2 regions of the Aquabacterium sp. A08 genome follow, and region 1 is predicted to be linked to the other one. Evidence: predicted binding sites of a transcription regulator. Region 1 holds the regulator's gene; the other holds the start of a gene.
What was found. Region 1 encodes FliA, which starts transcription of late flagellar genes. Its sites were predicted from a motif close to CTAAAGTTTNNNNNNNNNNNGCCGNTA; they were not measured.
Positions count from the first base shown of each region.

Region 1 (3,401 bases):
CGTGGGCAAGACCACCACCGCCGCCAAGCTGGCGGCCCAGTGCGTCCAGGCCTACGGCGCCAACAGCGTCGGCCTGATCACCCTGGACACCTACCGCGTGGCCGGCTACGAGCAGCTGCGCACCTACGGCCGCATGCTGGGCGTGGTGGCCCACCTGGCGCACGACCGCGCCGCCCTGCAGGACCTGCTGGAGCTGCTGGCCAACAAGCGCATGGTCATCATCGACACCGCGGGCCTGGGCCAGAAGGACCCGCGCATCCAGGACATGATGGCGTTGCTGGACCACCCCAGCATCAAGAAACTGCTGGTGCTCAACGCCGGCGCCCACGGCGACACGCTGGACGAGGTGTTTACCGCCTACAAAGACACCGGCCTGCACGGCGTGGTGCTGTCCAAGGTGGACGAGGCCGCCAAGCTCGGCCCGGCCGTGGACGCGCTGATCCGCCACCAGGCGGTGCTGCGCGGCCTGTGCACCGGCCAGCGCGTGCCCGAAGACTGGCAGCGCCCCGACGCCGCCGCTCTGGTGCGCCTGAGCATGGGCAGCAGCGGCAAGTCGGCCCAGGACCCGCAGGCCAGCGAGCTGGCGTTGTTCTTCACCGATCCGGTGCAGCCCGGCGTGCAACTGGACGGCTGGCATGCTTGAGGCCGGCTTCGACCAGGCCCACGGCCTGCAGGCGCTGGACCTGCGCCCGCCGACGCGCGTGCTGCCGGTGGTGGCCAGCCCCGACGGCGAGCGTTCCCTGGAACTGCTGTGGCGGCTGGAGCACGGCCTGCGCGCCCTGGGCCTGCCGGTGCTGGTGCAGGAAGGCGCGCGCGGCCTGTGCGTGGCCGACGCCCAGGCCGGCCACCGCGAGGTGCTGCGGCGCTGGCTGGACGGCGTGCCGCCCGGCGGCGTGGTGCTGCTGCACGCCCCGCTGGACGCGCTGACCGCCCTGCTGGCCGACAGCCCGGCCCGCCCGCTGGTGGCCCTGACCGACGCCCCGGCGGCCCGGGTCGGCGCCTACAACGCGGTCAAGGTGCTGCACCAGGCCGCGGCCTTGCAACCCATCGTGTTGCGGCTGGAGGCGGTGGACGACCCCGCCGCTGCCCCCGACGTGAGCGCCCGGCTGGCGCAGGCCGAACAGGCCTTGCGCGCCACCTGCGCGCAGCGCCTGGGCTGGGTTCCCGTGGTCTGGCCCCTGGGGTATCATCCCAGCAGGAACGGGACCGTGGCGGGCCGGCTGGCCGAGTCGGGCTGGCTCAAGCTGCTCGACAGCGCACTGACGATCGACGAATCCGAGACCCGAGCCCATGATGACCCCTGCCGCCAGCGTTGCCCGATCCCAGCCGATCAGACCCTCGGAGTTCCAGATGTACACCGCCAAAGGCACGCTTGACCGGAACGCGCAACTCCGCCAGTACAGCCCGCTGGTGCACCGCCTGGCGCACCACATGATCGCCAAGCTGCCCGCCAGCGTCGAGGTGGACGACCTGATCCAGGTCGGCATGATCGGCCTGACCGAGGCCCTGGCCCGGTTCGAGCCGTCGCAGGGCGTGCAGTTCGAGACCTTTGCCAGCCAGCGCATCCGCGGCGCCATGCTCGACGAACTGCGCGACGGCGACTGGATGTCGCGCGGTTCGCGCAAGCTGCAAAAAGACATCGAACACGCGGTGCAGCGGCTGGAACAGCGCTTGTCGCGCAGCCCGAAGGAGTCGGAAATCGCCGACGAGCTGGGCATGAGCCTGGCCGACTACCAGGAAACCCTGGCGCGGGTGCGCGGCACCCAGCTGGTGTACCTGGAAGACCTGTCGGCCAAGGGCGATGACGAGGACCATTTTCTCGACCGCTACCTGCCGGCCGACGCCCAGTCGGACCCGCAGGCCCTGCTGGGCGACCAACGCATGCGCAGTGCGCTGGTGGAGGCCATCACCAAGCTGCCCGAGCGCGAGCAGTACGTGATGAGCATGTACTACGAGCACGACATGAACCTGAAGGAGATCGCCGCGGTGCTGGGCGTGACCGAGTCGCGGGTGAGCCAGTTGCACAGCCAGTCCATCGCCCGGCTGCGGGCGCGGCTGCGCGAGCACTGACGCCGCGCCGGGTGCCTGCTGGAGCGACCAAAGGCCCTGCGGGGCCTTTGGTGTGTCTGGGATGCTTTCGGCGGGTGGCCGGGGGCGCCCGCCCGCCGTGGCTCAGGCCTTGAGGTAGCCCGCGCTGCCCAGCGCGGGGCCGCGCGGCTGGCCGAGCCGGCTGTAGGCCTTGAGCGGATCGGCCGGGAACAGCTGCTGCAGCGCGCGCTGGCTGGCGGCCGAGAGCTGGGCGGTGTGGGCGTGCAGGGTGTCCAGGCCGCTTTGCAGCTGCTGCAGCCGCTGCTGCACGTCCGGGGGTGGAGCGCCCAGGGGGCGGGTCGCCTGGAAGGCGGGGGCCAGGGCCGACATGGCCTGTGCCAGCGCCGCGCAGCGCTGCACCAGGGTGTCGGCTTCGCCGCTGGCCGGGCTGTCGGTGGCGGCGGTTTGCGCCTGGGCCAGGGCCGCCAGGGCGTCGTCCAGCCGCTGCAGGCACAGGGTCCAGGGCGCGGCCAGGGTCATGCGGGGCGTCAGGCTTGCGGGGTGTCGCCCGAGCGGCCGGGGGCGCTGGCCACGCTCAGCATTTCGCGGGCGTTTGCGATCATCTTGTCGGCAATGGCCTCGGCGTTGACCGAGAACGAGCCGTTCTGGATGGCCGCGCGCATGGCCTGCACCTTTTCGGCGTTGAACACGTCGGTGCCGGAGCGGGCCACGCCGTTGGTCATGGTCTGGGTGACCGGCGAGAGCTTGACCGAGACGCTGGCGGGGCTGTCGGGCGCCGCCGCTGGGGTGGCGCTGGAGGGGGTCGCAGCAGCACGTTCCGCAGGCTTGGCAGACCCCACGGACGTGGCACTGACGGACTGTTCGGGCAGGCTGTTGACTTTCATGACACTCTCCAAGCCCCAAACAAGGGGGCGCTTGAGAGCCTTATCGACCATTCGTGTGGCGACTTTAACCCTTTTTTTGTGCTAGCGGGGCCGGCCGCGGGCGGACTGTGGGGCGGGCCCCACAACCGGCGGGTCAGAGCGCGACTTCGACGGTGTCGGCGTCGCGGACGGTGCCGGTCAGCACCTTGCGGTTGGGCAGGCGCACCCGGGCCGGCTGACCGACGTGGCCGTGGGTCAGCGCCTGGCCGCTGGCCGACAGCTGGAAGCCCGGGCCCCGCACCTGCACCCGCACCGGGGTGCCGGCGCTGAACACCTGGGGCGTGCGCACCCAGCCTTGGCGCAGCACCTGGCCGGGCATGAGGGCGCGGGCCGCCTCCTGGCCCAGCCAGTCCTCGGTCCGGGCCAGCACCGGGGTGGGGTGTTCGGCCCAGTCGATTTCGGTGAGGTCGGCGTCGGCGGCCGTCAGCG
Region 1 is NZ_JAAQQT010000534.1:2,612-6,012, reverse strand. It holds gene flhF (flagellar biosynthesis protein FlhF) at 1-643, shown strand, start outside; gene HA630_RS04070 (hypothetical protein) at 636-1,376, shown strand; gene HA630_RS04065 (RNA polymerase sigma factor FliA) at 1,351-2,070, shown strand; gene HA630_RS04060 (hypothetical protein) at 2,173-2,568, opposite strand; gene flgM (flagellar biosynthesis anti-sigma factor FlgM) at 2,577-2,933, opposite strand; gene flgA (flagellar basal body P-ring formation chaperone FlgA) at 3,067-3,401, opposite strand, start outside.

Region 2 (3,401 bases), on a different contig from region 1:
ATGTTCACCATTGTGCTGATCTATTCAATCCCCTGTCAAGCCCACCCCAACCCCTGACTGTTGCATCCGCGCATCCTGGCGCGGGCACTGCTACAGTGGCGAGGCTGGCTATGCCCAGCCCCGTTTGCCTCCCTGAACGGGCGCGTGCCTGGCACGCTTGCGCCCGGTCCCGTCTCGTGCGGTGCCGGGTTTCTTTTGAGTGGGTTGGGATTCATCCCCAACCAGCGTGGGCAAGCCTGTGGATAAGCGCCCGTGAAGTGAAACAATGCGTTGATCTGCAAGGCCTCCGTCACCGCTGCCTGTTTCATGGGCACCGGTGATCCCCGTCTCCACCGGTATGTGCACCCACTTCAGCCCCACCCGCAACGGGTCATGGACACGAGCCACCCTCGGGGTGGACCTGCCCAGCCAGCCGTGCCCGCCCGAGACCTATCCCGGCTACGCCGCTCCTATCGCATTGAAAGACGGGCAGGGCGGGGTGCAATGCACCCTGGCCCGCTTCGGCCTGATCCCGCACTGGACCCAGGACGCCCAGGCGGCCACCCAGATCGGCCGCAAGACCTACAACGCCCGCACCGAGACGGTGGCCGAGAAACCCAGCTACCGCACCCCGTGGCGCCAACGCCGGTTTGCCATCGCGCTGCTCGACGACTTCTTCGAGCCCAGTTGGGAGACGGGCAGGGCGGTGCGCTGGCGCATCCAAAGAGCCGACGGCCAACCCATGGGTGTGGCCAGCATCTGGGACCGCTGGACAGACACCGACACCGGCGAGATCGTCACCTCCTTCTCCATGCTCACCGTCAACGCCGACGGCCACCCGGTGATGGGGCGGTTTCACCGACCGGGGGATGAGAAGCGCAGCGTGGTGGTTTTACCGCCTGAGCAGTTCCAGGCCTGGCTGAACGCCGACGTGAACGAAGCCATGCAGATGTGCGCCGTGCCCGCAGGCGGGACACTGACCGCTGAACCGGCACCGCAGGCCAGACCGCGAGCCGTGCAGAACCTGCCAAAGACACCACAGGCAGCCCCAGCAGCCGAAGCCCCTGGCGCCGCCCCAACCACCCACACCAACTCGCAGCCCTCGCTGTTCTGAGCAGAGCCTTCAGACCAGCTGGTTGACCTGGGTGCCCAGAGAGCCGGAAGTGGCCAGGGGCAGGTTGGCCGGAATCGCTTGCAGCAAAGCTAGTGTGCCCGAGGCCTGCACGTCCAGGGCCTTCTTCAGCACCGAAACCTGAACCTCCTGGGCCAGGTTGGCTTGTTGGGTCTGCACAGCGGCGTTGACCAAGGCGGTGGGGGAAACGTCCATGCTTTAAGCTCTCCAGAGACACCCAAGATATCGGAACGGATGGCCAAGACATGAGCGTGGGATGGAAGATGTGTGGAAAACGGACGAGCCGGTTACCCCCATCTAGATTCGTACGTAGTGCTCTGATTCCAGGTAAAAGATCCATGGGCGTGACTGGCGCCATTCGGGATTGCCCGGTGCGCCGCATCGAGAGGTCGGCCGGGTCGCTGTGCACAGTGAACTGAGCACCTGAAGGACGCGTGAGCGAGGAGCTCCTGGGCGCGCTCAGGCCGCGCACTAAAAAAGCTCATGGCGCACGCAATTCATGCGCGCGACCGCGCCGTGCATGTCGGTGGTGCCTTCGCCGAGAAGGGTGTCCTTGAAACTGTGCAGTATGCACAGTGCGCGCAGTAGCCCTTGAACAGGCGATTGGCGCGTAGGCTTGGCACGTTGTTTGCGCAAAGCGTCGCATCAACCACCGGAGTGACGCCATGTCCCAAGCCCCCGACCTTGACCACGACTATCCCCTCAGCGAGGTGCCGCCCGGCGCTCGCAAAGGACTGATTTCCACGTCCCTTGTGCTGTTCGGATTCACCTTCTTCACGGCCACCATGTTTGCCGGCGGCAAGCTGGGCATGGCCTTCGACTTCAAGACCCTGCTCTGGGCCGGCATCACCGGCAACCTGCTGCTGGGCCTGTATGCCGCTGCGCTGGGCTATATCGCCTGTCACAGCGGTCTCAATTCCGTGCTCATGGGGCGCTTCTGCTTCGGCGAGACCGGCAGCAAGCTCTCCGACTTCGTGCTGGGCTTCACCCAGATCGGCTGGTACGCCTGGGGCACCGGCGCCATCGCGGTCGTGCTGGTCAAGATGCTGTCCCTGCCAGCGGCATGGACGGTGCCGCTGATGGTGCTGTTCGGTTTCGGCTTCAGTCTGACCGCCTTCATCGGCTACCGGGGCATGGACCTGCTGTCGCGTGTGGCGGTGCCCGCGATGCTGGCCTTGCTGCTGTGGTCGCTGTGGATCGCGACACGGGATGTCGGTGGACTCGACGGCCTGCTGGCGATCCAGCCCAAGGAAAGCATGAGCTGGAGCATGGCCATCACCCTGGTGTTCGGCACCTTCGTCAGCGGCGCGACCCAGGCCACCAACTGGACCCGCTTCGCGCGCAGCAGTCGGGTCGCCGTGCTGTCCAGCCTGATCGGTTTCTTCATCGGCAACGGACTGATGATCCTGGTCGGTGCCTATGGCGCCATGGTCTATCAGCAGCCCGACATCGTCGAGGTGATGGTGCTGCAGGGCCTGTCGATGGCGGCGGTGGTGATGCTGTTCCTGAACATCTGGACCACGCAGGACAACACGATCTACAACTTCGCGGCTGCCGGCTGCAACATGGTCCGCAAAGATCGCCGGGGCACCATCACCCTCGTCGGCGCGGGCGTCGGCACCCTGCTGGCCATCGGCGGCATGACCGACATGCTGATTCCCTTCCTGCTCCTGCTGGGCTCCATCATTCCGCCCATCGGCGGGGTGATCATGGCCGACTACTTCCACGGCCACAAAGGGCGCTACCCGAAGCTCAGCGCCACCGCCCTGCCGCGCTTCAACTGGATTGGCCTGAGCGCTTACTTCATCGGGGCTGTCTGCGCCTACTTCTCGCCGTGGGTGGCCCCGCTGGTCGGCATTCTGGTGGCGGCGGTGAGCTATGTCCTGATGTTTGAAGTCAAGCGTATGTTCCTGTCCCGCTCGGTCCTGCAGGCCGCGGACGCCTGAGCGTTGCCCGAGGATGGACCCGATGAGTCTGAGCGTTCACGACATCTTGCTGCTGCCCGGTTTGCAGGCGTTGCGATGGCGCGCCGGGCAGGCCGGGGGCCACCACACCGTGCGCTGGCCTTACGTGGCGGAAAACGCCTCGATCTCCGACTGGGTGCGGGGCGGCGAGTTGGTGTTCGTCACCGGCATCAACCAGCCCCGCGACGAGACCAACCTGCTCCAACTGGTGCGCGAAGCGCACGCACGCGATTGCGCCGGCCTGGTGGTGCTGACCGGTCCGCTGTTCATCCACGACATTCCCGCCAGCGTGCTGGCCGAGGCCGAGCGCCTGAAACTGCCGCTCA
Region 2 is NZ_JAAQQT010000606.1:1,021-4,421, forward strand. It holds gene HA630_RS09500 (SOS response-associated peptidase) at 338-1,093, shown strand; gene HA630_RS09505 (YjfB family protein) at 1,103-1,306, opposite strand; gene codB (cytosine permease) at 1,777-3,057, shown strand; gene HA630_RS09515 (PucR family transcriptional regulator) at 3,080-3,401, shown strand, end outside.
Region 2: a site for FliA is predicted at 1,335-1,361, ahead of HA630_RS09505 (YjfB family protein). Genes of this name have one in related genera too.